DNA from 3 places in the Halomonas sp. DP4Y7-1 genome. Region 2 is predicted to be linked to each of the others. Evidence: predicted binding sites of a transcription regulator. Region 2 holds the regulator's gene; each other region holds the start of a gene.
The links. Region 2 encodes PhoB, which activates phosphate uptake and scavenging genes when phosphate is short. Its sites were predicted from a motif close to TGTCATANNNNTGTCANA; they were not measured.

Region 1: a site for PhoB is predicted at 1,955-1,972, ahead of KUV72_RS00240 (PhoX family protein). Genes of this name have one in related genera too.
Region 3: a site for PhoB is predicted at 4,323-4,340, ahead of KUV72_RS16320 (UTRA domain-containing protein). Genes of this name have one in related genera too.

What each region holds. Positions count from the first base shown of each region.
Region 1 covers NZ_JAHVKS010000001.1:47,832-55,599, reverse strand. Annotated here, with positions in the region: gene KUV72_RS00240 (PhoX family protein) at 1-1,798, opposite strand, end outside; gene KUV72_RS00235 (hypothetical protein) at 2,286-2,858, shown strand; gene KUV72_RS00230 (lysozyme-like domain containing protein) at 3,121-3,720, shown strand; gene KUV72_RS00225 (3-deoxy-7-phosphoheptulonate synthase) at 3,721-4,815, opposite strand; gene KUV72_RS00220 (hypothetical protein) at 4,820-4,978, opposite strand; gene KUV72_RS00215 (hypothetical protein) at 5,371-5,574, opposite strand; gene folM (dihydromonapterin reductase) at 5,650-6,363, opposite strand; gene KUV72_RS00205 (FAD-binding oxidoreductase) at 6,360-7,139, opposite strand; gene ubiD (4-hydroxy-3-polyprenylbenzoate decarboxylase) at 7,136-7,768, opposite strand, start outside.
Region 2 covers NZ_JAHVKS010000003.1:180,780-188,547, reverse strand. Annotated here, with positions in the region: gene cysZ (sulfate transporter CysZ) at 1-700, shown strand, start outside; gene KUV72_RS07255 (YnfA family protein) at 729-1,064, shown strand; gene phoR (phosphate regulon sensor histidine kinase PhoR) at 1,123-2,436, opposite strand; gene phoB (phosphate regulon transcriptional regulator PhoB) at 2,526-3,215, opposite strand; gene ubiA (4-hydroxybenzoate octaprenyltransferase) at 3,327-4,220, opposite strand; gene KUV72_RS07235 (chorismate--pyruvate lyase family protein) at 4,455-5,039, opposite strand; gene KUV72_RS07230 (FAD-dependent oxidoreductase) at 5,195-6,367, shown strand; gene KUV72_RS07225 (HU family DNA-binding protein) at 6,660-6,935, shown strand; gene KUV72_RS07220 (hypothetical protein) at 7,028-7,384, shown strand; gene recG (ATP-dependent DNA helicase RecG) at 7,591-7,768, opposite strand, start outside.
Region 3 covers NZ_JAHVKS010000009.1:98,368-106,135, forward strand. Annotated here, with positions in the region: gene KUV72_RS16295 (ABC transporter ATP-binding protein) at 1-435, opposite strand, end outside; gene KUV72_RS16300 (ABC transporter permease subunit) at 432-1,274, opposite strand; gene KUV72_RS16305 (ABC transporter permease) at 1,261-2,094, opposite strand; gene KUV72_RS16310 (alkaline phosphatase family protein) at 2,091-2,945, opposite strand; gene KUV72_RS16315 (ABC transporter substrate-binding protein) at 3,061-4,137, opposite strand; gene KUV72_RS16320 (UTRA domain-containing protein) at 4,445-5,152, shown strand; gene KUV72_RS16325 (LysR family transcriptional regulator) at 5,180-6,082, opposite strand; gene KUV72_RS16330 (D-cysteine desulfhydrase) at 6,270-7,313, shown strand; gene dctP (TRAP transporter substrate-binding protein DctP) at 7,376-7,768, shown strand, end outside.

The DNA.
Region 1 (7,768 bases), on a different contig from region 2:
GAATCCACAGGATACCCTGGCCGTCGCCGCGCTCGTCGAAGTAAAGACCGTCGGGACTGGCGAACTCGTTGTCGGCGGTCAGGCCCGACAGGTTATCGGCATCGCTGGCGGCGGCACCGAAGACAAAGACCTCCCATTCGAAAGCACTGGCATCTGCCCCCTCACGCCAGCGGATGATCTGCCCCGCCTCATTGTTAGCCCTCGGGTTGGCGGCATTGACCGGAGCGGTGGCATAGCCATTCCCCAACGCCTCGATGCTGTCGCCATCGCCGGTCAGTGTCGCCTCGGTGCCTTCCTCGGTACGCTTGGAGTTGTTGGTAAGGGTCATGTAGACCTCACCGGTGGAAGGATCCACCGCGCCCCACTCCGGGCGATCCATCGGCGTTGCCCCCATCAGGTCAGCGGCATCGCAGGTATGGATGATCACCCCTGCCAAATCGTCGGCACCGAGCTCCAGGGCCTCGGCCAGGGGTCGACCATCCTGGGTGGTGGCTTGCGGCGTCAGCGGCAACCACTGGCCACTGCCATCGGCATTGAAGCGAGCCACGTACAGCGTGCCCTCATCCATGTACTTGCTGCCTAGCGCCAGGCGGTCGGCCTCGGCACCGGGCGCGATGGCATCCGCCGGGTCCCAGACCGCCCTGGACACGAACTTGTAGATGTACTCGTTGCGGGAGTCGTGGCCAGAGTAGAACACGACCGGCTGGCCAGCCTCCAACTTGCCCGGCCAGCACCCCTCGTGGCGGAAACGCCCCAACGCCGTGCGCTTCACCGCTTGCTTGCCGGTGTACGGGTCGATCTCAACGATATAGCCGAACTGACGCGCCTCGTTGCGATAGTCGCCGGTGGCATCGCCATCGCCGGGGTTGCCGATCAGCCGGGTAAACTCGTCATCACGTTCGCTGGCGTCGCCCGCTGCGGTTTCCCAGCCATAGCGACCGCGCCCGGTGGCGATGCCAAGACGATCATCGTCCCGCGTCCGCCCTTCGTCCTTGACGAAATAATCCGGCCAGTTTTCTTCGCAGGTCAGATAGGTTCCCCAGGGGGTATACCCATTGGCACAGTTATTGTTGGTGCCCCGCGCCTGGGTTCCCCCCGGAGAGAACCGGGTCTTGACGTAGTCACTGCCGGCCACCGGGCCAGACAGGTGCATCGGCGTGGCACTGGTATAGCGGCGGTTGTAGCGGGATCCCTTGACGTGACTCCAGTGTCCGTTGGCGCCCTTCTGCACCTCTACGACCGTGACCCCGTGGGCATTGATTTCCGTTCGGACTTCATCGGCAGGACGCTTGCCCTCCGCCATGTTGGTGGGACCGCCCTGGGGCGCCCACAGGGCATTTTCATCGATGTACTCATTGTTCATCACCAGCAGGAAGCGCTCAGATCCGCTGGCATCATCCAGAGCGAAGGGGTGCATGCCGTCGTGGTGCATGCCGACGCTGGCCGCCTGTCCCTCTGGCGTCATGGCCAGGTCGTCGCGCCATTGGGGGGCGCTATCATCGAGCGGCGTCCCCCAGGGCACCAGTACCTGGGCGGTATACCCCGCAGGCACCACTACCGCATCCGTGCGCGACCCTTTGACCGCGTCGAAGGCCAGTGCCAGCGGCGTCTTGGACATGCCTGACCCATGCTGATCGGCGATAGCGGTCAGCCCGAAGCCCCCCAGCATAGACATGGCTGCCATGCCCATGCCGCCCTTCATCACAGCGCGGCGCGACAGGCGACGATCGAGTATTGAAGAAAAGGGCTCATTGCTGCTGGGGTTCAACAGGCGGTGATCTTCGATTTCCTTGCTCATTGCGCAGTCCTCTCTTGGCCGTCGACGTGTGGAACGTCGGCAGACGGGATGTCGTTGCCGGCTGCGGGCCGGTGGCGGGCGGTCACTCGCGCCGATCTGCGCTGTTGGGTGCGCTATCTCGGCGATGTCGGTCCTCGCGACACCCTAGGATGTCTAGATGACAGGGATGTGACGATGCGGTACGCCGGACAAAGCATAAGAGGTAACTAAAATGTTAAAAGAGTAACAGTTAGTGAAAGAAACTAAGCTTAGGTGACGACAGAGTGGTCCAACGCTTGCTATCGACAGGACCAGAACCATGTGGCATCTGGGACACCGACATCAGCGCATTCTGCTCATGCCGCAAAAGGCACCCTCTAGCGATGAGGACCCAGAACCTTGCTGGCACTGGGTACATTGCACCGATCAAAGGCAACAGCGAGGGGGGAGCCACTCCCGGCTGGATCTCCTTGGTCAACTGGATCCTGCCCTACCCTGCGTGCTGGTCATGCCACCCCACACTATCGCTCTGGTGGCGCTAGAGCGGGGGGTACTGGGCCATAGTGACCCGCAAGCGTCACTCGACACGCTGATCGCGAAAGAGCTGTGTGTGAGTCGACAGAGCCTGGCGGTACATGTGCTCAGTCAGGACCATCAGTACCTGGATGTGATGGTGATCCAGCGGGGACTGCTGGCCCAGTGCTTGAACCGGCTTCACCGCCAGCAGCTCCACCCCACCTGGTGGTCCAGCGCCTTCCAGGGACTGCCGTTGCCAGACCCCGGACATCTGGCGGTACTACCCTGGGGCGACGACTGGATGCTCAAGTGGCGTCAGCCCCAGGCCCTGGAGAGGGAGCGTTGGCTCAGCTGGCCAAAGAGCCAGGAGCTGGAGCAGCTCAGCCAACAGTTGCCCGATGAGCTGCGCGATTCCCCATGGAATTGCCCGCTCGCTCCCGACGCCTCCAGCAGTCTCGACTGCCTGGCATTCTTCGCCCGCCATATCCCCGTCGACCTGCCACGGGTGCCGGAGGACATGCAGGATCCAGGGGAGCTCTCTCAGGCGACGCCTGAAACGGCATAGAACAAGTCGATGAAAGCGGCATAGGTGACGCCAAGTGTTCTCCAGGTGGCGAGAACGGCATAATGCTCAAGCTCATCACGACAATGGAGTGTCCATGCCCGCCTCAAGGCCTGCCCCCGAGTCTTTCTTCAGGAGCTCCTTCTCCAGGAGCTGTTGCTCTCAGCGCTCTGTCTATGGGCGCTGTATCTCCAGGAGCGCTGTCTCTCAACCGGCTCGCAGGGTCTTGAAGTGCTTAGTCTTGAAGTGCTTGGTCTTGAGCGGCGTGTTGCTGCTGGGAGGCTGTGCGGCCTTCGCCCCAGCGCCACCGGCCCATCAGGACAATCTGTGCGACGTCTTTCGCCAGCAGCCGGACTGGTATGACGCGACGCGTGCCTCGTATGAAAAGTGGGGGACTCCCCCCTGGACCCAAATGGCGTTCATCAAGCGCGAATCGTCGTTTCGCAGCCACGTCAGGCCGCCCAGAACCACGCTATTGGGGTTCATTCCCTGGACGCGTCCCTCCTCGGCCTACGGCTACGCCCAGGCCCAGGACCCGGTCTGGGGAGAATACAGTGATGATGTGGGTGGGCTGTTCTCAAGCCGCAGCGACATGGACGATGCCACCGACTTCATCGGCTGGTACAACGCCCGAACGCAGCGCATGACCGGCGTCTCGCTGGCTAATCCGGAACACCTCTACCTGGCCTACCACGAGGGCCAGGGCGGCTATCGGCGCGGTAGTTATCGCGCCAAGCCTGCGGTCATGCGCGCGGCGCGCGAGGTCGCGACCACCGCCTCGCGTTATCGCGGCCAGTTGGCCGCCTGCGAGGCGGAGTTTCGTTGCGATGGATTCTTCGAGGTCTGGCCATTTTGCCGGGGTTGATCAGTCGCCCTCGGCCAGGCGCTCTGCGGCCACACTCAACAGGTGTTCGGTGGTCTCCCAACCAATACACGCGTCCGTGACGGAGACACCGTAGCGCAGCTTGCCGGGGTCCAGAGGCTGCTTGCCTTCATGCAGATGGCTCTCGAGCATCACCCCGATCAGCGCCGTATCGCCCGCCAGCCGCTGAGCCAGCACGTCGAGCAAGACTTCGCTCTGGCGGCGGTGGTCCTTGCGCGCATTGGCATGACTGCAGTCGACCATCAAGCGCGGCGACAGCCCGGCCTCGCGCAGAGCTCTACGCGCTGCCGCCACCGCAGCAACATCGTAGTTCGGTTCGCCGTGGCCGCCCCGCAGCACCACATGGGTATGGGGATTGCCCTGGGTCTCGACCATCATCGGCTGGCCGTCGCTGCCTACGGCAAAATGTTGATGAGGATGGGCAGCACTGTGCATCGCATCCAGGGCCACCTGCACATCACCACTGGTGGCATTCTTGAAACCGACGACAGCCCCCAGGCCACTGGCCATCTCGCGGTGCAGCTGAGACTCGGTCGTGCGCGCGCCGATGGCGACCCAGGCCAGCAGATCCTCCAGATATGGAGCGATCATCGGCTGCAGAATTTCGGTGGCGACCGGCAGCCCCATCTCGACGATGTCCCGCATCAGCTGGCGCGACAGCTCCAGGCCACGGCTCATGTTGCCTGTCCCATCCAGGTCTGGATCGTAGGCCAGCCCTTTCCAGCCCACGGTGGTGCGTGGCTTCTCGATGTAGACGCGCATGACCACCAGGACACGATCGCGGATACTGGCCGCCAGGCCGGCCAGGCGCTCGGCGTATTCCAGGGCCGCCTGGGGATCATGAATCGAACAGGGCCCCACCACCGCCAGCAGGCGGTCATCTCGGCCTTCCAGGATGTCGCGAATTTCCTGACGCTGTGCGTCGACACGGTCCGCCAGAGTGGCGCTCAACGGGTACTGCTGCTTGAGCGACAGCGGTGCGGGCAATGCGGTCCCGTTAGATCGATCCTGCACAGCAGTCTCTGGGGTCGTCGTGGCCATGTGGGAGGTCGTAGCAAGGGAGAGGGTCGCGGTCATGGTATCAGCTCCAAAGGGTCGTACATCGTTGAACATGTCGACCACCGAGGCGCTCACGGTCGGAGGTGGCCAGTTGGGCCGACCGCGTGTCGATAAATCGCCAGCCATACCCATAGGCGTAACCCTGGAAGTCGGCGTAGACGAAATCTCGATATGCGGTCATCGGTTATCTCCTGTTACCTGCCACTGCAGGCTGTCGCGACGCTCTGGAGCATCATGCCAAAAACAAAGAACCCCCGGACGGGCTGCCGTCCGGGGGTTCTGGGAGGCGGCCCTGGGTGGGAGCGCCTCGCGAGTGCCAACGTTGTCGTCAGGCCTCGCGCACCAGCGCCCCGGTATCAAACCAATACCAGGTAAAGCTGGACCAATAAAAGGACACGCCCGTCATCGCTTGCCCACCACTCAGCGACGCGACATCGGTCGCCAGCGCACCACTTGCGGAGCAAGATGCTCCGTCAGGGCAAGCTGTTAGCTGAGAGGTGACTGATAACATGGCGATCTCCTGAATGTGCCTTCATCCTGCCCGGCGCCGAGACAAATGGCAACCCCTGACGCCTATCCTGCTGTTGCCAGCGTCACCCAGGCGATGGTCGCCGGCAGGCATGTCATGCCCGCCATCACCACCAGGCCAAGAAAGATCATCAGAAAGCCGCTCTCATCACGAAAGTCAGCCGGGTCGTGGGGGCTGTCATGGACATTGCCATGCGTCTTACCGTGATCGCTAGCGTGGCGCTGCTCAGGAGCGTTGTGGTGGGCCATGGAAGCCTCTTCTCATCGTTGGATTGTCAGGGCACACCACGAGTCTAGCTCACCAGGGCCTGCTGGCGAGGCCCCTCAGCGCAGATGGCGTCCGCCATCGACGGCCATCACGGTACCGGTCACGTAACGATTGTCGAGCAGGTAGCGCAGACTCTGATAGATCACACCGGGGCCAGGCACCATATCCATCAACGACTTCGCTCGCGCCTTGGCGGCATAGGCCTCGTCATCCTGTTCGTTCAGCATGATCAGCGCCGGCGCGATGGCATTGACCTGGATCTCAGGGGCGTACTGGGCCGCGAAGGATAGCGTCAGGTTATCCAATCCGGCCTTCGTCGCCGCATAGGCCGCGTGCTTCCTGGAACCCTTTTGCACGACGTAGTCGGTCATGTGGATGATATCGCGCTGGGGTTCGCTGCAGGCGTCGAGCAGGCTCTTGGCGTGCAGGTTGATCAGGTAAGGCGCCAGCATGTGGACGCGAAACAACCGCTCGAAGTTGGCCCCGGCGTCGCTGTCCAGGCTGTCCGGCGCCCAGTCACTGGCATTGTGGACGATTGCCCGCAAAGCGTTAGTCTGGCCCTTGAGGCGCTCGATGAAGTCAAGAATGCCGGCTTCACTGGAAAAATCAGCCTGAAGGGTCACGATGCCTCGCTGGCGCATGCTGTCCAGCTCCGCTCGCTCACGGCGATAGCTGACGATGACCGGATGTCCATCTTGCACCAGGCGCTCGGCACAGTGCCTCCCCAGCCGCTGGGCGCCACCGGTAATCAGGATCGGCGACGCGCTCACGGGGCCTCTTCCTTGATCAGGCTGCCGACCACCGGCACCAAGGGGTCACGCGGGGCATAGGCAAACACATCGGAAAACACCCGGGACGGCTCAAGACCCAGCGACGCCAGCACATCGACGCACGCATAGACCATGCCAGGAGAGCCGGACAGGTAGACATCGTCCTGTGACACATCCTCCAGGTGTTCGCCTAGCGCCGCATCGATACGGCCATGGTGGGCGTATACCCGCTCACCATCGAAGCCTTCCTCGAAACCCGCCTCACAGACCGCGTGGAACACCAGGTTGTTGCACTCGGTCACCCACTGTCGCGCCAGCTCCTCAGCATACAGGTCGCGTCGCTCCTTCGCTGCCCACCACAGGGTGATGGGACGCTCGGGATGCTGGTGACGGGCTGCCTCGACGATGGCCTTCATCTGGGCAAAGCCGGTGCCGGCGGCAATCAGCGTCAGGGGCCGGACACTCGATTCGTCCAGCACACAGTCACCGCTGGGCAAGCGCACCGTCAGGTGCTCCGCCACCACCAGCATGGCGCGCAGTTGCGCCGAGTTGGAGCGCTCCGGCCAGTGTTGAATGTGCAGCTCCAGTCTGCCGTCATCGCGATGGCGACTGGCGATCGAGAACGGCACCCAGCAGTCGTCTGACAGACGCATCTCCAGATACTGCCCCGGCGCATGCGCCATGGCCTCGGCGCGTCCTTCAAGCACCACACGAAATACGTCAGGAGTGAGATCCTCGACCTCGATAACCTGGCAGGTCAGGGTCCTTGCCGTCATGTCGACCTCTTGTCGGTGTCAGGGAGGGGAATACCATAGTCGTCCCAGCGTTCGCTGACCCGGGACTTTATGCTGTCGTCCATGCTGATCGCCACGCCCCACTCACGATCGGTCTCACCGGGCCACTTGCTGGTAGCGTCCAGCCCCATCTTGGAGCCGAGTCCGGCGACCGGAGAGGCAAAATCCAGGTAGTCGATAGGCGTGTTCTCGACCATCACGGTATCCCGGGCAGGGTCCATGCGGGTCGTGATCGCCCAGATCACGTCTTCCCACTGGCGGGCGTCGACGTCGTCATCCAGCACGATAACGAACTTGGTGTACATGAACTGACGCAGAAAGCTCCAGACCCCCATCATCACGCGCTTGGCGTGGCCAGGGTACTGCTTCTTCATGGTCACCACCGCCATGCGGTACGAACAGCCTTCCGGAGGCAGATAGAAGTCGACGATCTCGGGAAACTGGCGACGCAGGATCGGCACGAACACTTCGTTCAAGGCAAGCCCGAGAATCGCCGGCTCATCCGGGGGGCGACCGGTGTAGGTCGAGTGATAGATGGCATCCTTGCGCATGGTCATGCGCGTCACCGTAAACACCGGAAACGTCTCTACCTCATTGTAGTAGCCGGTGTG
Region 2 (7,768 bases):
CGGTACGCGGCTGGTCTATAGCCGTGGACTGCGCCGCTACGTCTTTCTTCCCATTCTGGTCAATCTGCTGGTCTATGCCGGCATGCTCAGCTATGTGCTGGGTGAGTTTGGTGGCTGGCTCGACAGCTGGATGGCCATGGTCCCAAGCTGGCTGGAATGGCTCGACTGGCTGATCTGGCCCCTGTTCGTGGTCAGCCTGATCGTGATCGTGTTCTTTTCGTTCACCCTGGTGACCCACCTGATTGCTGCCCCCTTCTACGGCTTTCTGGCAGCGCGTGCCGAGGTCGAGCTGACGGGGCAGGAGCCCAGCGACGACCGCGGTTGGCTCAAGACCGGTGTTGATGCACTCGGGCGTGAACTGCTCAAGCTGGCGTATATTCTGCCGCGCATGATCGGCCTGTTCATCCTCAGCTGGATACCCGTGGTGAATCTGGTGGCACCGCTGCTATGGGCGGCCTTCAGCGCCTGGACCATGGCGATTACCTATCTCGACTATCCGATGGACAATAACAAGGTCAGTTTTCCCGATATGCGCAAGCGACTGTCGGCGCGCTGGTGGCCGAGTATCAGCTTTGGCGGCCTGGTGACGCTGATCACCTGGATACCACTGGCCAATCTGTTTCTGATTCCCGGCGCAGTGGCCGGGGCTGTGCTGATGTGGGATCAGCACTATCGCCAACTGCCGGTGGTGCGTCGCTGATGGCGATCTGTCACCTGGCCGGTGCGGGATGTTGACAGGGTTGCCTGGGCTGGCCATCTACCTGTTGGCGGCGATGGCCGAGATCGCCGGCTGCTTCGCGGTCTGGCGCTGGTGGAGGGCGGATGGTGCCGCCTGGTGGCTGTTGCCCGGTCTGTTCAGCCTGGCGTTGTTTGCCTGGCTGCTCAGCCAGGTAGACGCTGACTATGCTGGACGCGCCTTTGCCGCGTATGGCGGCGTGTATATCGCGGCATCGCTGGGTTGGATGTGGTGGGTGGAGCAGCGCCCCCCCGATCGCTGGGACATGATGGGGGCGGCGCTTTGCCTGGCGGGCGCTGCGGTTATCTTGCTGGGTCCCAGGAGCTGAAAAGACACAGTGCTGCCAGCCTGGCTTGAAGCGGGGCTGGTGTGTCCCTTGGTCGGGGTCAGGGCGAGGCGGCCGTCTGGCGGTTCTCCTGCACTCGGCTCGAGGGGAAGATACAGCGGAAGGTGGCGCCTTCACCCGGATGTGAGTCGATGTCGAGGCGCGCATCGTGGCGCAGCAGCACGTGCTTGACGATGGCGAGGCCTAGTCCGGTGCCACCGGTCGCCGTGCTGCGTCCCTTGTCTACCCGATAGAAGCGCTCGGTGAGGCGCGGAAGGTGCATCGGATCGATGCCGTCGCCGTCGTCCTCCACCTCAAGGCAGGCGCCATCACCGTAGGCCCGCCAGCGTAGCTGGATACGTGCGCCATCGCCGGCATAGCGCACGGCATTGAAGGCCAGGTTGGAAATGGCACTGTGAATTTCCTTCTCACTGCCCTTGAGCCCACGCGGATCGTCGATGGACACCTCGATCTGCTGGCGCCCACCCGACAGCGCCTGTGCATCTCGCTTGACGGTCTGCAACAGCGTGGTGGGGTCGAGCCGCGTGTGGTCATCGCCGCCCTGATCGTTTTCCAGTCGCGACAGCAGCAGCAGATCATTGACCAGGTTCTGCATCCGACGGGTCTGATTCTGCATCTGCGCTACCCCCTTGCCGAGTCGTTCGGGCAGCATGTCGGCCATGTCGCCGTAGGTCTCGAGATAGCCGGTCAGTACCGTCAGTGGCGTGCGCAGCTCATGGGAGACGTTGGCCACAAAGTCTCGGCGCATCTGTTCCAGGCGATGCAGGCGTGTGATATCGCGCGCCATGACCAGGCGTTCATCGTCACCGTACAGGGTGATCTGGAACTGCAGGATCATGTTCTCGTCGATGGGCGATGGAAGGCTCAGCGGCTCACGATAGTCCCGCTCGTTGAAATAGCCGACGAAGCGCGGATCACGCAGCAGGTTGGTGATATGTTGACCACGGTCCAGCGCCGGCTTCAGGCCTAGCATGCGCTCGGCAGAGCTGTTCCACCATTCGAGATCGCCATGGCGATCCAGCATGACCACACTGTCGCGCATCGCTTCAGAGGACTCCTGGATACGCTGAAGCGTTGAGCGCAGGCGTCGTTGGGTAATGCGCTGGCCCTTCTGGTAGCGATAGAGTCGATCAAACAGCTCGCCCCACAGACCGCTGGCGGTAGGAGGTTCCTGCTGGGGACGATGGGTCAGCCAGTCGTGCATGGCGTGCAGGTTGCGCAGATGATAGGCGAGACCAAGCGTCAGGCCCGCTCCGACGCCGACACTCGTCAAGGAAAAGGGCCAGCCCAGCAGGGCGCCGATGCCGACCAGCAGGGTCAAGCGCCAGACTTCTCGTCTCCACAGTCGACCCACGTCAGCTCCTGGCTCCGTTCACCTATGTCCTCCTGTCTGCCGCCAGCCGTACAGGCGCTGTCAAGCCTGCGTGGAAGGGAGGCAAGACGTCACATCTTGGCCGAAAAACGGTAGCCGGTGCCGCGCACGGTCTGGATCAGCTGCTGATGTGGCTCGCCAAGGGCCTTTCGCAGGCGGCGAATGTGCACGTCGACGGTGCGTTCCTCGACGTAGACGTTGCCACCCCAGACCTGATCAAGCAACTGGCCGCGGGTGTAGGCGCGTTCCTGGTGGGTCATGAAAAACTGCAGCAGGCGGTATTCGGTGGGCCCCATGTCGAGCGACTTGCCGTCGACGCTGACGCGGTGGCTGACAGGATCGAGCTTGAGCCCGTCGACTTCCACCGGGTCTTCAACGCCGCGAGGAGTGGCACGTCGCAGCACCGCTTTTAGACGGGCGACCAGTTCCCGGGGAGAGAACGGCTTGGTGATGTAGTCGTCTGCACCTGCTTCAAGCCCCTGAATCTTGTTGTCCTCCTCACCCTTGGCGGTGAGCAGGATGATCGGCAGCTCGGCGGTGGTTTCTTCCCGCTTGAGGCGGCGTGCCAGCTCGATGCCACTGGTTCCGGGCATCATCCAGTCCAGCAGCAGCAGGTCTGGCTGATCGTCCACGATAATCGCGTGAGCCGCCTGGGCATTGTCGGCCTCGAGGACCCGGTAGTCGGCCATTTCCAGAGCCACCGCGATCATTTCGCGGATGGGCGCTTCGTCGTCGACGATCAATACGGTCTTGGCTGTCATCCCGGGCCTCTTGTTCAGGGTCTTCCTATCAACGGTGACAGATGACACCACGTCAATGTGACATTTAGATGACATTGGCCGACCTGTCGAGCACTCGACAGCTCGATAGGGTCACCCCAGGTCGGGATAGAGACTCAGCGCCAGGCCGGCAAACAGCAGCAGGCCCGACCAGTGATTGTTGAGAAAGGCCTGGAAGCAGCGATCGCGATCACGCTCCTTGATGAGTCTCTGCTGGTGGATAAAGGTAGCCGCCATGGCCAGCCATCCCAGCCAATAGAAACCGCCGATATTCAGCAGAGCGCCCGCCCAGGCCAGCAGGCCCAGCGTTGCCAGCTGCAGCAGCGCGATGATGCGAGTGTCCCAGCGACCAAACAGCACTGCGGTCGACTTGATGCCGATCTTGAGATCATCGTCACGGTCCACCATGGCGTATTCGGTGTCATAGGCCACCGTCCACAGTACATTGGCGGTGAACAGGATCCAGCCGACCGTGGGTACCTCGCCCAGCACGGCACCGAATGCCATGGGAATCGCCCAGGAAAAGGCCGCCCCCAGCACCACCTGGGGAAAGTGGGTGTAGCGCTTCATGAAGGGATAGCTGGCGGCCAGCACGGCGCCGATCAGCGACAGCCATACGGTAAAGCCGTTGGTCAGCCAGACCAGCACGAAGGCCGCTGTCAGCAGACCGACGAACAGGACCTTGGCTTCCTGCTCGCTGATACGCCCAGTCGCCAGAGGGCGGTGTTTGGTACGTTTGACGTGACCGTCGAAATGGCGGTCCGCATAGTCGTTGACGACACAGCCTGCTGCTCGCATCAGGTAGACGCCAGCGACAAAGATCAGCAGGGTGTCGCGGGCGGGAATGCCGTCCGCCGCTACCCACAGCGCCCACAGTGTTGGCCACATCAGCAGCCAGGTGCCGATGGGGCGATCCAGACGCATCAGCGCCAGGAAGTCGGGAATTCGGGCGAGGCGTCCGGGGGGACGCAGCAGGGAGCGGTCCATCGTGGTCTCTCGAGGGCTAGTGGAAAGTCGCTGTCACAGGCATCGTGGCGGGCACGCTTCTGTCGTGTCCGCATCCGCTGGTGTGGCGTTGAGCGTCGAAACAAGACGAGACAGTTCATCCATGGGTGTCGCCGGGAGCGACCATTTGCTGCCAGGTCTGGTCAGCGCTTGTCGACATGACGGACCAAGCCTAGCGCGGGGAGACGGGCGTGACCAGTACAGCGCGGTCGCTGTCTAGCCTGGAGACGGGTCGAGTGACAGCGCCTCGGCCATGGCGGGCAGAAAGCTCTCTTGCACCAGCATCACCCAGCCCCCGTGGCAAAACAGAGAGCGCCGTTGCCAGATACCGCGGTATCCGTGGATAGGACGAGATATCCGGCTGATCTCGATCGGGCTGCGGCGAAGATCCGGCTGCTGAAACAGCCAACTGCCCAGCGAGTTTTCGCCAAGGCCGGCAAAGGGCGCCTGTTGATCGCTCACCCGTGGTGCCACTGAGCGTGCCACCACCCAAGGGACCTCGTCGACGCACAGCGCGACCTCGCGCAACCAGGCCTGCTGGCCGGCCGCCAGTCCCAATGCCTCGGCCTCGTCCGGCCATGGCTGCCCCAGGTATTGGTCGAGCAGACGCACGTGAAAGCGTCCCTCGCCAGCGGCCGCCATCAGTCTCTCCGTCAGTGAGTCGCGGGAAGCCAGCCACTCCAGCCAGCGCTCAGAGATAGCATGCGACGATGCGGGGATGTCGCGCCACTCGGGAGTCGATCGCGGGCACTCGGGCTCGACATGGCAACGGGACGGGGTGACATGAGGATGCTGTGACATGGGGCCTTGAGGTCCTTGCTGCACCGGACGTCGTGCTCCGGTAGATGGGCGCATAGTGTACCATGGTGCACAGGAGTCACTCGCTGGAGCCCCCGCTGGGCACTCCGGTTTCTTGAATGACCGCAGTGCGGTCGTCGGCAGAGTCGAAGTACGTGATGCAAGCACCCTTGACCATCATCGGCACTGGCATGGCAGGCATTGGCCTGGTGCGCCAGGTGCGCGCACTGGACGCCCGGCGTCCGATCACCCTGATCACGGCCGATAGCGGCGATGACTACTCCAAACCCTTGTTATCTACGGGCTTTGCCAAGGGCTTGGCGGCGGATCGGCTGGCGGCCCGTTCGGCCCTGGAGCTGGCCGATCAGCTGAATGTGGTGGTGCGCCCCCATACCTGGGTAGACCGAATCGACACAGCGTCCTCGTGCCTGTGGATTGGCCAGGAACGGCTGCCCTGGTCGGACCTGGTGCTGGCTACCGGTGCCAGCCCTGTCGCTCCCTTCGCCATTCCGGCGGAGCTCAGCGGCCGCGTGTTCTCGATCAATGATCTCGATGACTACCGCCGCTTCTCGGCCATTCTTGACGGCCTGGAGCGTCCGGCGCGAGTGGCGGTGATCGGGTTGGGCCTGGTGGGCTGCGAGTTCGCCAACGACCTCCAGGCGGGCGGACACCAGGTCGTCATGGTTGGCCCGGAGCCCACCTTGCTGCCGAGGCTGCTGCCCCAGCAGCCGGGCCAGGCGCTGGGCAATGCGTTTCGTGACGCTGGCATCGAGATCAGAAGCGGGCGCCTGGTCGACAGCGTAGCGCGTCAGGCTGCGGGCGATGAACAGGAGATCGTCCTTCGGCTCGATGACGGCCAGACGCTGAGCGCTGATCTCGTGCTGGTCGCTACGGGGCTCAGGCCCCGCAGCCAGTTGGCCGAAGCGGCGGGCATCCGTACCGGCCCCGACGGCATCCAGGTGGATCGCTATCTATCGACGTCCTGTCCGCGTATACACGCACTGGGAGACGTGGCATCGGTGGACGGCGTCAACGCGATGTATGTGCAGCCGTTGCAGGCATCGGCCAAGGCCCTGGCCGCTACCCTGTGCGGCAGCCCGACCCCGGTGAGCTACGGCCCATGGCCCGTGCTGGTCAAGACACCGCTGCTGCCGGTGGTGGCGTTGCCGCCGGCAAGTGAGCGAGTGCAATGGCGGATCGAGGCCGATGGCGATGACATCAGCGCCCTTGCCGAGGACGAACAGGGGCAGCTCAAGGGGTTTGCGTTGACGGGAAAATGCGTTCGTCGGAAAGTCGAACTGGCGCGGGCGGCACCGCCGTTGCTAGGCTAGGTTCGTTGATGGTGGCTGGGCCACCGTCGTTGGAGGTGCCATCGTTGCAGTGTGTGATACTGATTCTGATTCGTGTAACACGAATGGACGGTGTCACGTCGATGGATTTCGAGTGTCATCTCACCACAACAAGGATGCACTGATCGATCCGTGACGTTCATTGCCGGCATCGTATGGGAGCGTTGGCATGGCAGGACCTGGAAGGGTCCAGGTGGACACACGGACAGTGTTTCCATAACAATGATCCCGGTGCCATGGCACCGGGTAGTCAAGCCAAAATTAGGAGGGCTGTATGCGCAAGCCAGAACTCGCCGCGGCAATTGCCGAGCGCGCTGATCTATCCAAGGACAAGGCCAGCCAGGTGCTGAACGTGATTCTCGACGAGATCACCGGCAGTGTTTCCTCGGGCCAGGATGTGTCTTTGATCGGCTTCGGCACCTTTACCGTGCGCGAGCGTGCCGCGCGGACCGGCAAGAATCCCCAGACGGGTCAGCCGTTGAAGATTCCCGCCAGCAAGACAGTCGCCTTCAAGCCCGGCAAGGGCCTCAAGGACGCCGTCGCCCGCTGAGGCGACGCTAGCCATTATCAGAAATGGCAGCGAATGGCTGATATCGCGGCTCGCTTGGCGGGCCGCGCCTTCCTATTCCAGCGTGAGGCAACATGACTTTGAGACTGATGTTGTGGCTGCTGGGTGTCATGCTGAAGCGGGCACTCAAGCGCAAGGCGCGCTTTCGTGAGCGGCTGGAAGAAAAAGGTGGGCTCGACTGGGGTATCGCGACAGAGGACCTGTCGATCGCTCGTTATTACCGCATGCGGCCCAGCGGTATCGAGACCCAGCGAGGACTCCCTGTCGACCTGGACCTCGAGCTGCGCTTCCAGGATAGCCAGACAGCGGTGAAGGTGTTGCGTCGGCCCACCCAGCAAGTGTTTTTCGACGCCATGATGTCGGGACAGTTGCGCCTGGTAGGGGACGCTCAGGATATGGACAGATTGCAGCGTCTGCTCAAGCATCTGTAGGGGATGACGGCAACCATTGTGTGGCTCGTGATCGCGCGGAGCTGGCCCACCGCCAGCGAGTGAATCTTGGCACCCTCATCCACCACACCTTGATCGTGTGACAGAACTTGATAGTGCTGCAGGCATTGAGGACATCCCGTTTCAGGGGGCATCAGCCATCGTCTTCCTGCACGCTTCCCACGACATGCCTTGTGGCTCTGCGCGGTCTACACCTGCCCATAGCGCCCAGCTTCTTCTCCCAGCCAGCGCCTGATCAGCGGGCGACTAGCCCCAGGATCGCGTGCCAGTAAGGCGTCTGCCAGTGGGGTGATCTGTGGCAGCAGGTCGGCGTCGCGTTCCAGGTCGGCAATCTTCATCTGAGCCAGGCCTGTCTGGCGGGTGCCC
Region 3 (7,768 bases), on a different contig from region 2:
GCCAAAGGCGACGTTGTCGGCCACCTTCATGTTGGGAAACAGGGCGTAGTGCTGAAACACCATGCCGACGCCACGGCGCTGAGGGGGGAGGTGAGTGATGTCGGTATCGCCCACCAGGATTTGGCCCGCATTCAGGGAGGTGAGACCGGCGATCGCCCGCAACAGGGTCGACTTGCCGCAGCCGGATGGGCCCAGCAGGGTGATGAATTCACCGTGGGCGATATCGGCATCGATATTGGCAAAGACATCGGTGTCGCCAAAACGCTTGGCCAGCCCCTTGAGCGAAATCGCGTTGCCGCTGGATGCATGATCGGTGTGGCGGGAGGCGCTCGCGGCCGTGGCGCCTGACGCGATGGTCGGCTGCTGGCGATAGGCCGCCTGTGATGCCTTGGGCGTGGTCGCTGACGAGGGGGGGCGAGTGGTGGCAGCCATCATCGTGCGGCCTCCGTAATAGTGTGTTCCGCCTGGCGATTGCCCAGCCAGGTCAGAATCAGAGTGAAGACGAACAGGGTAATCACCAGAGCGCTGGTGAAGTGGCCGCTGGCGCCGCGCATGTTGTTGAGGTAGACCTGCAGTGTCTCGAAGCGGGTGCCCACCAGCATGTTGGCAAACACGAACTCACCCACCAGGAAGGAGAACGACAGGAAGACGGCGATCTGCACGCCACCTCTCAGGTTGGGCAGAACCACCAGAAAAAACGCCTTCACGGGGCCAGCGCCGAGCAGCTGCGCGGCTTCCATCAGGCTTTGCACGTCCACCGCCCTCAGGCTGTTGGCAATGGCGCGATACATGAACGGCAGGACGATGGTGAAGTAGGTAGGAATCAGGATCCACGGTGTTCCTACCAGCGCCAGCGGCCCACCGGCGTAGAGTTGCAGCAAGCCCACCGAGGAGACGACTGGCGGCACCGCAAACGGCATCAAGATCAGCGTGTTCATCCAGCGATCGAGTCGCGGATAGCGGATATGGGCCAACAGGGCGACCGGCAGTACCAGTGCCAGAGATAGCGCCAGAGCCCCCACGGCGATAAACAGCGAGCGCGCAAAGGCCGCCAGAAAGCGAGGGGTGGTCCACAGCTCGATGAACCAGGCCAGGGTCAGGCCGTCTGGCGTCAGGGTCGCGCCCCAGCGTGTGGCCAGGGCGTAGCCCAGTGTGGCTACCAGGGGCAGAGCCAGCACCGCAAAGACCCCGCCGACGACCCAGGAGTAGGGATTAAAGGTTGCCGACAGCGACGCTGCGGTCGGGCGAGCGGGCATGGTGTCAGCGTGAGCCATGCTGTGCACTCCTTCTCAACAGCCACTGTTGCACCAGGGTGACCAGTACCAGCAGCACCACCAGTACCAGCGCCAGGGCACTGGCCAGGTTGGGTTCAAGGAACAGGTCTCCCGCGACCAGGTTGGCGATGCGTATCGTCATCAGGTTGTAGCTGGTGTTGACCAGCGCATAGACGGTGGCATAGGCGCCCATGGCGTTGGCGAACAGCACCGTGAAGGTGCCCGCCAGAGCCGGCCATAGCACCGGCAGGCCGATCCGTTGCCAATAGGCGATGCGTCCGGCGCCCAGCAGGTGGGCGGCATCACGCCACTCGGCCTTGAGGCCTGAAAAGGCCGGAAACAGCAGCAGGATGCCGAGCGGTATCTGGAACCAGGTATAGATGACGATCAATCCGCCGGTGGAGTAGAGGCGCACGTCCTCGATGATGCCGAGTTGTTGAAGTGCCAACGTCAGCACGCCGTTGGCCCCCAGCAGGATGATAAAGGCGAAGGCCAGGGGCACCCCGGCGAAGTTGGAGGTCATGTTGGTGAAGGCGATCATCGCGCGGCGCAGTCGCGGTCCGGAACGCATAAGCGCGTGACAGGTGACGGTGGCGATGATCAGCCCCAGGGCGCTGGATACCAACGAGATGGTCAGGCTCTTCCAGATGGCTTGGCGAAAGAACGCGGACTGGGCGATTTCCTGGAAGTGGCCCAGCCCCCAGTCGCCATTGACGTTGAAGGCACTGATGGCGACCCAGGCCATGGGCGCCAGTTGGAAGGCGCAAAACACGATGGCGAAGGGCAGTAGCCACAGCCAGGCCGGCAGGCGCAATGTCATGAGAGGTTCTCTCGGGACGGTGCCGGGGCCGTGCCTTGCGCCGTCATCGCAAGCAGCTCCGGATGAAAGGGCTTGTCGTGGGTTAGCCCCATGGCGCTGGCCAGGGTGCCGCACAGGTGAGTCTGTTGGATATGCAGACCTGCGGGGTCGGCAAAGGCGTCACCGAACAGCCACAGCGGTACCCGGCGCTCCTCGGCCAGCAACCCTGAGTGTGAACGATCGGCGTTCATGCCGTGGTCGGCGGTCACCATCACCTGGTAACCATCGGCCAGCCAGCGGGGAAGGTAGTCTGCCAGGGCAATGTCGGCGTGACGCGCGGCATTGCGGTACTGGGGCGAGTCGCCGCCGTGACGGTGGCCGCTATCATCGATGTTCATGCTGTGAACCAGCAGGAAGTCAGGTGCGTGCCGCTGCCTGAGCGCTTCGGCATCGCTGAACAGGTGGTCGTCCGGGTAGTGGTCCTGCCAATAGAAGATGCCGCGCTGGATGGCCGCGTGAGGATCGTCGAGATAGCGATCGCGGGTTCGGTCGAAGGGCGCCTTGACGTAGAGTTCGCTGACCCAGTGATAGGCCGCGGCGGCAGTGGTGCGCCCCTGGGCGCGAGCCAGGTCAAACAGGCTGACACCGTGTGAGCGGCGCACGATAGCGTTATGCACGACACCGGAGTCGACGGGACGATTTCCCGTCAGCAGGCACTCGTAAAGCGGGCGAGACATGGCGGGAAGCTCGCAGTCGAGGCTGGTAGTAGTGCCGCGTCCGGCCTCGACCAGAGCGCTCAGATGGCCCATGGCATGGCGCCCGACGTCGTGATTGAGGCCGTCCAGCACGACCAGAATGACAGGGTTTTGCATGATGACTCCTGGCCACCATCAGGGTGGCCCAAGCAACGCTTTCGTACCGCGGGCACCGAGAGCAGCGCTGGTTGGCGCTGCCGCCCGATGCCCAGGGGGGTGGTAAGTGGCGTGATTACTGCTGGTGGATCAAAACGTCCGACTGCCACTGGCGCGGCAGCACCTTGGCGCTCTGTTCCCAGGCGGCGAAGTCCTGAATCGGGCGGGCGCTGGCGTACTGTTCGTTGGGTAGCAGCTTGGCGGCGATCTCGTCGGGCAGGGTCAGGTGCTCGGCGCGGATCGGGCGAGCGTAGCCCTCGGCCAGGTTGAACTGGCCTTCATCGGACAGGATGTATTCACGGGCCAGCTTGGCCGCATTGGGATGCTGGGCGTGTACATTGATGATGGTGGCGTAGCCTGAAGTGACGGAGGCGTCGGACGGAATCACCACCTCGAAGGCGTCGCGGTCGATCTGGTCACGATAGTTCAAGGCGTTGAAGTCCCACAGCAGGGCCACTTCCACTTCGCCCTTCTCCAGGTTGGCGATGGACACGTCAGCCAGCGACAGGCGGCCCTGCTCGGCCAGCTCGGCGAACAGCTCGAGTCCCGGCGCCAGGTTGCCTTCGTCACCGCCTGCCGCATAAGCGGCGGCCAGCACCGCATTGTTGGCCTGGGAGGCCTGGCCTACCGCGCCCACCGACACTGAGTAGTCACCTTCACGTAGATCAGCGAAGGAGCCCGGACGCTGGTCTTCGTCGACCAGGTTCTTGTTGATCATCAGGGCGATGGTGCCGGTGTAGCCGAGCATCCAGTGACCATCCTCGTCCTTGGCCCAGTCAGGGATCTGGTCCCAGGTGGTGGGCTTGTAGGGCTGGGTTACGCCCTGCTGCACGGCGATGGGACCGAAGGCGAAGCCGACATCGCCGATGTCGGCGGTGGCATTCTCACCCTCAGCCTTGAACTTGGCGACTTCCTCGGCGGAACTCATGTCGGTGTCGCTGTGTGCCAGGCCGTAGACGCTGTCCAGGTCAGCCCAGGTGTCCTTCCAGTTGGCCCAGGTGTCGGGCATGCCGACGCTGTCGACGCGGCCTTCCTGCTTGGCGGCCTCGATCAGAGACTCAAGCTCGGCGGAGCTGGCTTGGGCAGCGGTGGACATCAGGCCAACGCAGGCCAGGGCGGTCAGGGTCGGGTAACGCAGAGAAGTGACGTTCACGGGAGGGTCTCCGGGTCAGGGGGCGTGAAGGCGACGGAAACCGGTGTGCGTTTCTGGTCTAGATCAGTTTCCGTTGTGCCTAACCCTAAGGAGCCTTCATGACAGCGCTGTGTCAGTGTGATGGCAGTCTTGTCTCAATCCCCGGTTGGCGATAAAGCCTTCGGCAGCCACTACGGCATCACGAGTGTCACCACGATGTCATGGAGAAGTCACTAGACTGTGGCGTATGGCTCAATTGGTCTATACCAGCTGGATAGGTGTAGATTGGCGAGCGTCATTTTTTCTCTTATTTACCATCGGTATGTGCATGGATCGATCGCTGCAAGAGCGCCTCAAACCGGTGCTGGCTGAGGCTCGAAGTGAGAAGGGGCGCCGGCTTCCCAGCGAGCGCGAGTTGATGACCCGCTTCGGGACGACGCGTATCACGTTGCGCGAAGCGCTCAATGCGCTGGAGGCAGAAGGGCGGGTCTATCGCGAGAATCGGCGCGGCTGGTTTGTGTCGCCGCCACGGCTTCGCTATGACCTGCTGGCCTGCCTGCCGTTTCACGAGATGGTGCGCTCCCAGCAGCGCAGTGCCCGCACCCTGCTGCTGAGTGCCGAAGAGGTCATGGCCCCCGCAGTGGTCGCTCGGCGTTTGGGTATTGCCGAACACGCGCCGGTCTATCGAATCTGTCGTGCCCGACTAGTGGACGAGCGTCGGGTGCTCTATGTCGAGCATCATCTGCTGCCAAGCTGTTTTCCACAGATTCTCGAGTTCGACCTGGCGCGGGAGTCGCTGACCGAGCTTTACCGGCGCGAGTACGGCATCCGGGTTGGCCGGGTCAGCTATGAGCTTGGCACCTGCGTGCTGTCCAGCGCCGGCGCCGATGCGCTGAACGCCGTGCGAGGCAGTCCCGCCCAGCGCATTTCCCGCATCAATCATGACCAGAACGGCCGAGCCATCGACTGCGACGACGAGTACTGGCGTCACGACGCCATCGAGCTCACCCTGTCTGCTGCCCCCCAGGGGGGATGACGCCATCCGCACGTCATGATGGCGACGCTATACCGCCGGTGGCCGTTCCTCCAGCAGATGCCACAGCGGCGCCGCGGCCCTCTGCTCGTCCCGATGCCGATAGCAGGCCACCACCAGCCGGGGCCCACCTAGCGTATCCAGCAGCGATACCAGCTTGCCGCTTTCCAGGTCCTCTTCAATCAGTCCGTGGGGAAGCCAGCCGATACCCAGCCCCGCCAGAGCGAGCTGGCGGATACCGATGGTAAAGGCGGTCTCGCACACCAGCTCGATCTCGTAATGACGCTGGGCATCCAGCAGGTAGGGGGTCGCCAGCGCCTGGCCCAGAAAGCTGTCGGTGTCGTAGCCGATCAGCGGCAGTCGTTGTCCCTGCTCCAGCGGGTGCAGCGGGCCGCCGTGATGGTCCGGGGCGCACACCGGCAGCAGCCTCTCAGCACCCAGCGCGAGACGTTCGATGGTGGTGCTGTCGTCGAACAGGGGCGCCCCCTCGAGCTCGGAACACAGCAGCAGGTCGGCCTTGCCCTGCTCAAAGTCGCGAATGCATACGCTGCGGTCCGACGAGGTGATCTGCAGTCCGACCTCAGGCGCGTGATGACGCAAGTGGCGCAACAGCCGCGGCAGGTAGCTGACGGTCAGGGTGTGCTGGGTGGTCAGGATGGCCCTGGGTCCCTGGCGGGCATCGCTTCGAAGGCGACTGCGCATGGCATAGAGGCGGGCCAGCCACTCCCTGAGCTGAGGCTCGTAGGTACGCGCATGGGCAGTCAGCTCCAGCCGTGGGGAGCGCCTATCGATCAGTGCGACTCCCAGCCACTCCTCGAGTTGTCTGATGCGTCGCGAAAACGCCGGTTGGGTGACGTGGCGTCGTTCCGCCGCCTGGGAGAAGGTTCCTGCCTCGATAAGCTCGAGAAAATCCTCTATCCACTCGATCTTCATTGGTGTTTTTGTCTGTTGTTGTAGCTGCCGGCCAGGCAGGAGTCGTGGCTATGCAAAAATTTAACAGCTGACGAGCAACTTGGCATTGGTGGCAGGTCGTGGGCGGCCTTTAAGGTGAGATGACACGTTCTCTGACGGGCCTCGCGTCTGTCATCTCATGGAAGAACGTCATAACGAGAGCACGCCAATGCCAACAATGACTCGCCTGGAGGCCCGTATGCACCTGTCCCGTTTTCCCCGTGTCCGTCTCGGCCATATGCCCACCCCGCTGGAGCCGATGGACAACCTGAGCAAGCTGTTGGGCGGCCCGCGCCTGTGGATCAAACGTGACGACTGCACCGGCCTGTCCACCGGCGGCAACAAGACGCGCAAGCTCGAGTTCCTGATGGCCGATGCCCTGGAAAAGGGCGCCGATACCATCATTACCCAGGGTGCCACCCAGTCCAACCACGCCCGCCAGACCGTGGCCGCCGCCTGCAAGCTGGGCCTTGGCTGTCACATCCTGCTGGAAGACCGCACCGGCAGTGAAGACCCCAACTACAACCACAACGGCAACGTCTTCCTTGATCAGCTCCACGGCGCCAGCGTCGAGAAGCGCCCGGGCGGTGCCGACATGGCTGCCGAGATGGAAGGCCTGGCCGATCGCCTGAAGAGCGAAGGCAAGAGGCCTTACATCATCCCTGGCGGCGGCTCCAACGAGATCGGCGCCCTGGGCTACGTTAACGCCGCCCTGGAGCTGCTGGCTCAGGCCAACGACATGGGTCTGCGTATCGATCATCTGGTGCATGCCACCGGCAGCGCCGGCACCCAGGCAGGCCTGGTGACCGGCCTGGCCGCCTGCAACGCCGGCATCCCGGTGCTCGGCATCGGCGTGCGCGCGCCCAAGGACAAGCAGGAGGCCAACGTCTTTGCCCTGGCCCAGAAGACCGAAGCCAAGCTGGGCCTTTCCGGCGTGGTCAGCCGCGAGCAGGTGGTTGCCAACTGCAACTACGTGGGCGAGGGCTACGGAGTGCCCACCGACAGCATGATCGAGGCGGTCACCCTGCTGGCCCGACACGAAGGCATCCTGCTGGACCCGGTTTACTCCGGCAAGGGCATGGCCGGGCTGATCGACCTGATCCGCCAGGGCCATTTCAAGGAAGGCGAGAACGTGGTCTTCCTGCACACCGGCGGCGCCGTCGCGCTGTTCGGCTATCCCGATGCCTTCGGCTTTGCAGATTACAGAGGCTGAGGTCTGGCGGTATGACTGGCCCGGTCTCGCGCATCAACAATGACAACAATATGAGGTAACCCATGAAGACATTACCCGCTCTCACCCTTATGGCTTCCGCGTTGGCAGTGGTCACCAGCTCCGCTCAGGCACAGACCACACTGCGGCTATCGACCTACGTGAACAAAGTGGATATTCGCTATGAAGGCTTCGAGAAGTTTGCGGAGCTCGTGGCGGAAAAAACCGATGGAGAAGTCAACGTAGAGATATTCCCTTCATCGACCCTGCATGGGTGGAGTGAAGGGGTGGATGCTGTGACTGGTGGGATCGCCGACATCGCCTGGATCCCAGCAGATAATCGTCTTCCCTGTTATCGGGTGACGTCACTTTATCCAGCGCTGGTGGACCTTGAGCGTCAGCATGAACTGGATGCGGCCTATACCGATATCGTACGTGACGAGGCCGCCGAGGCCGGC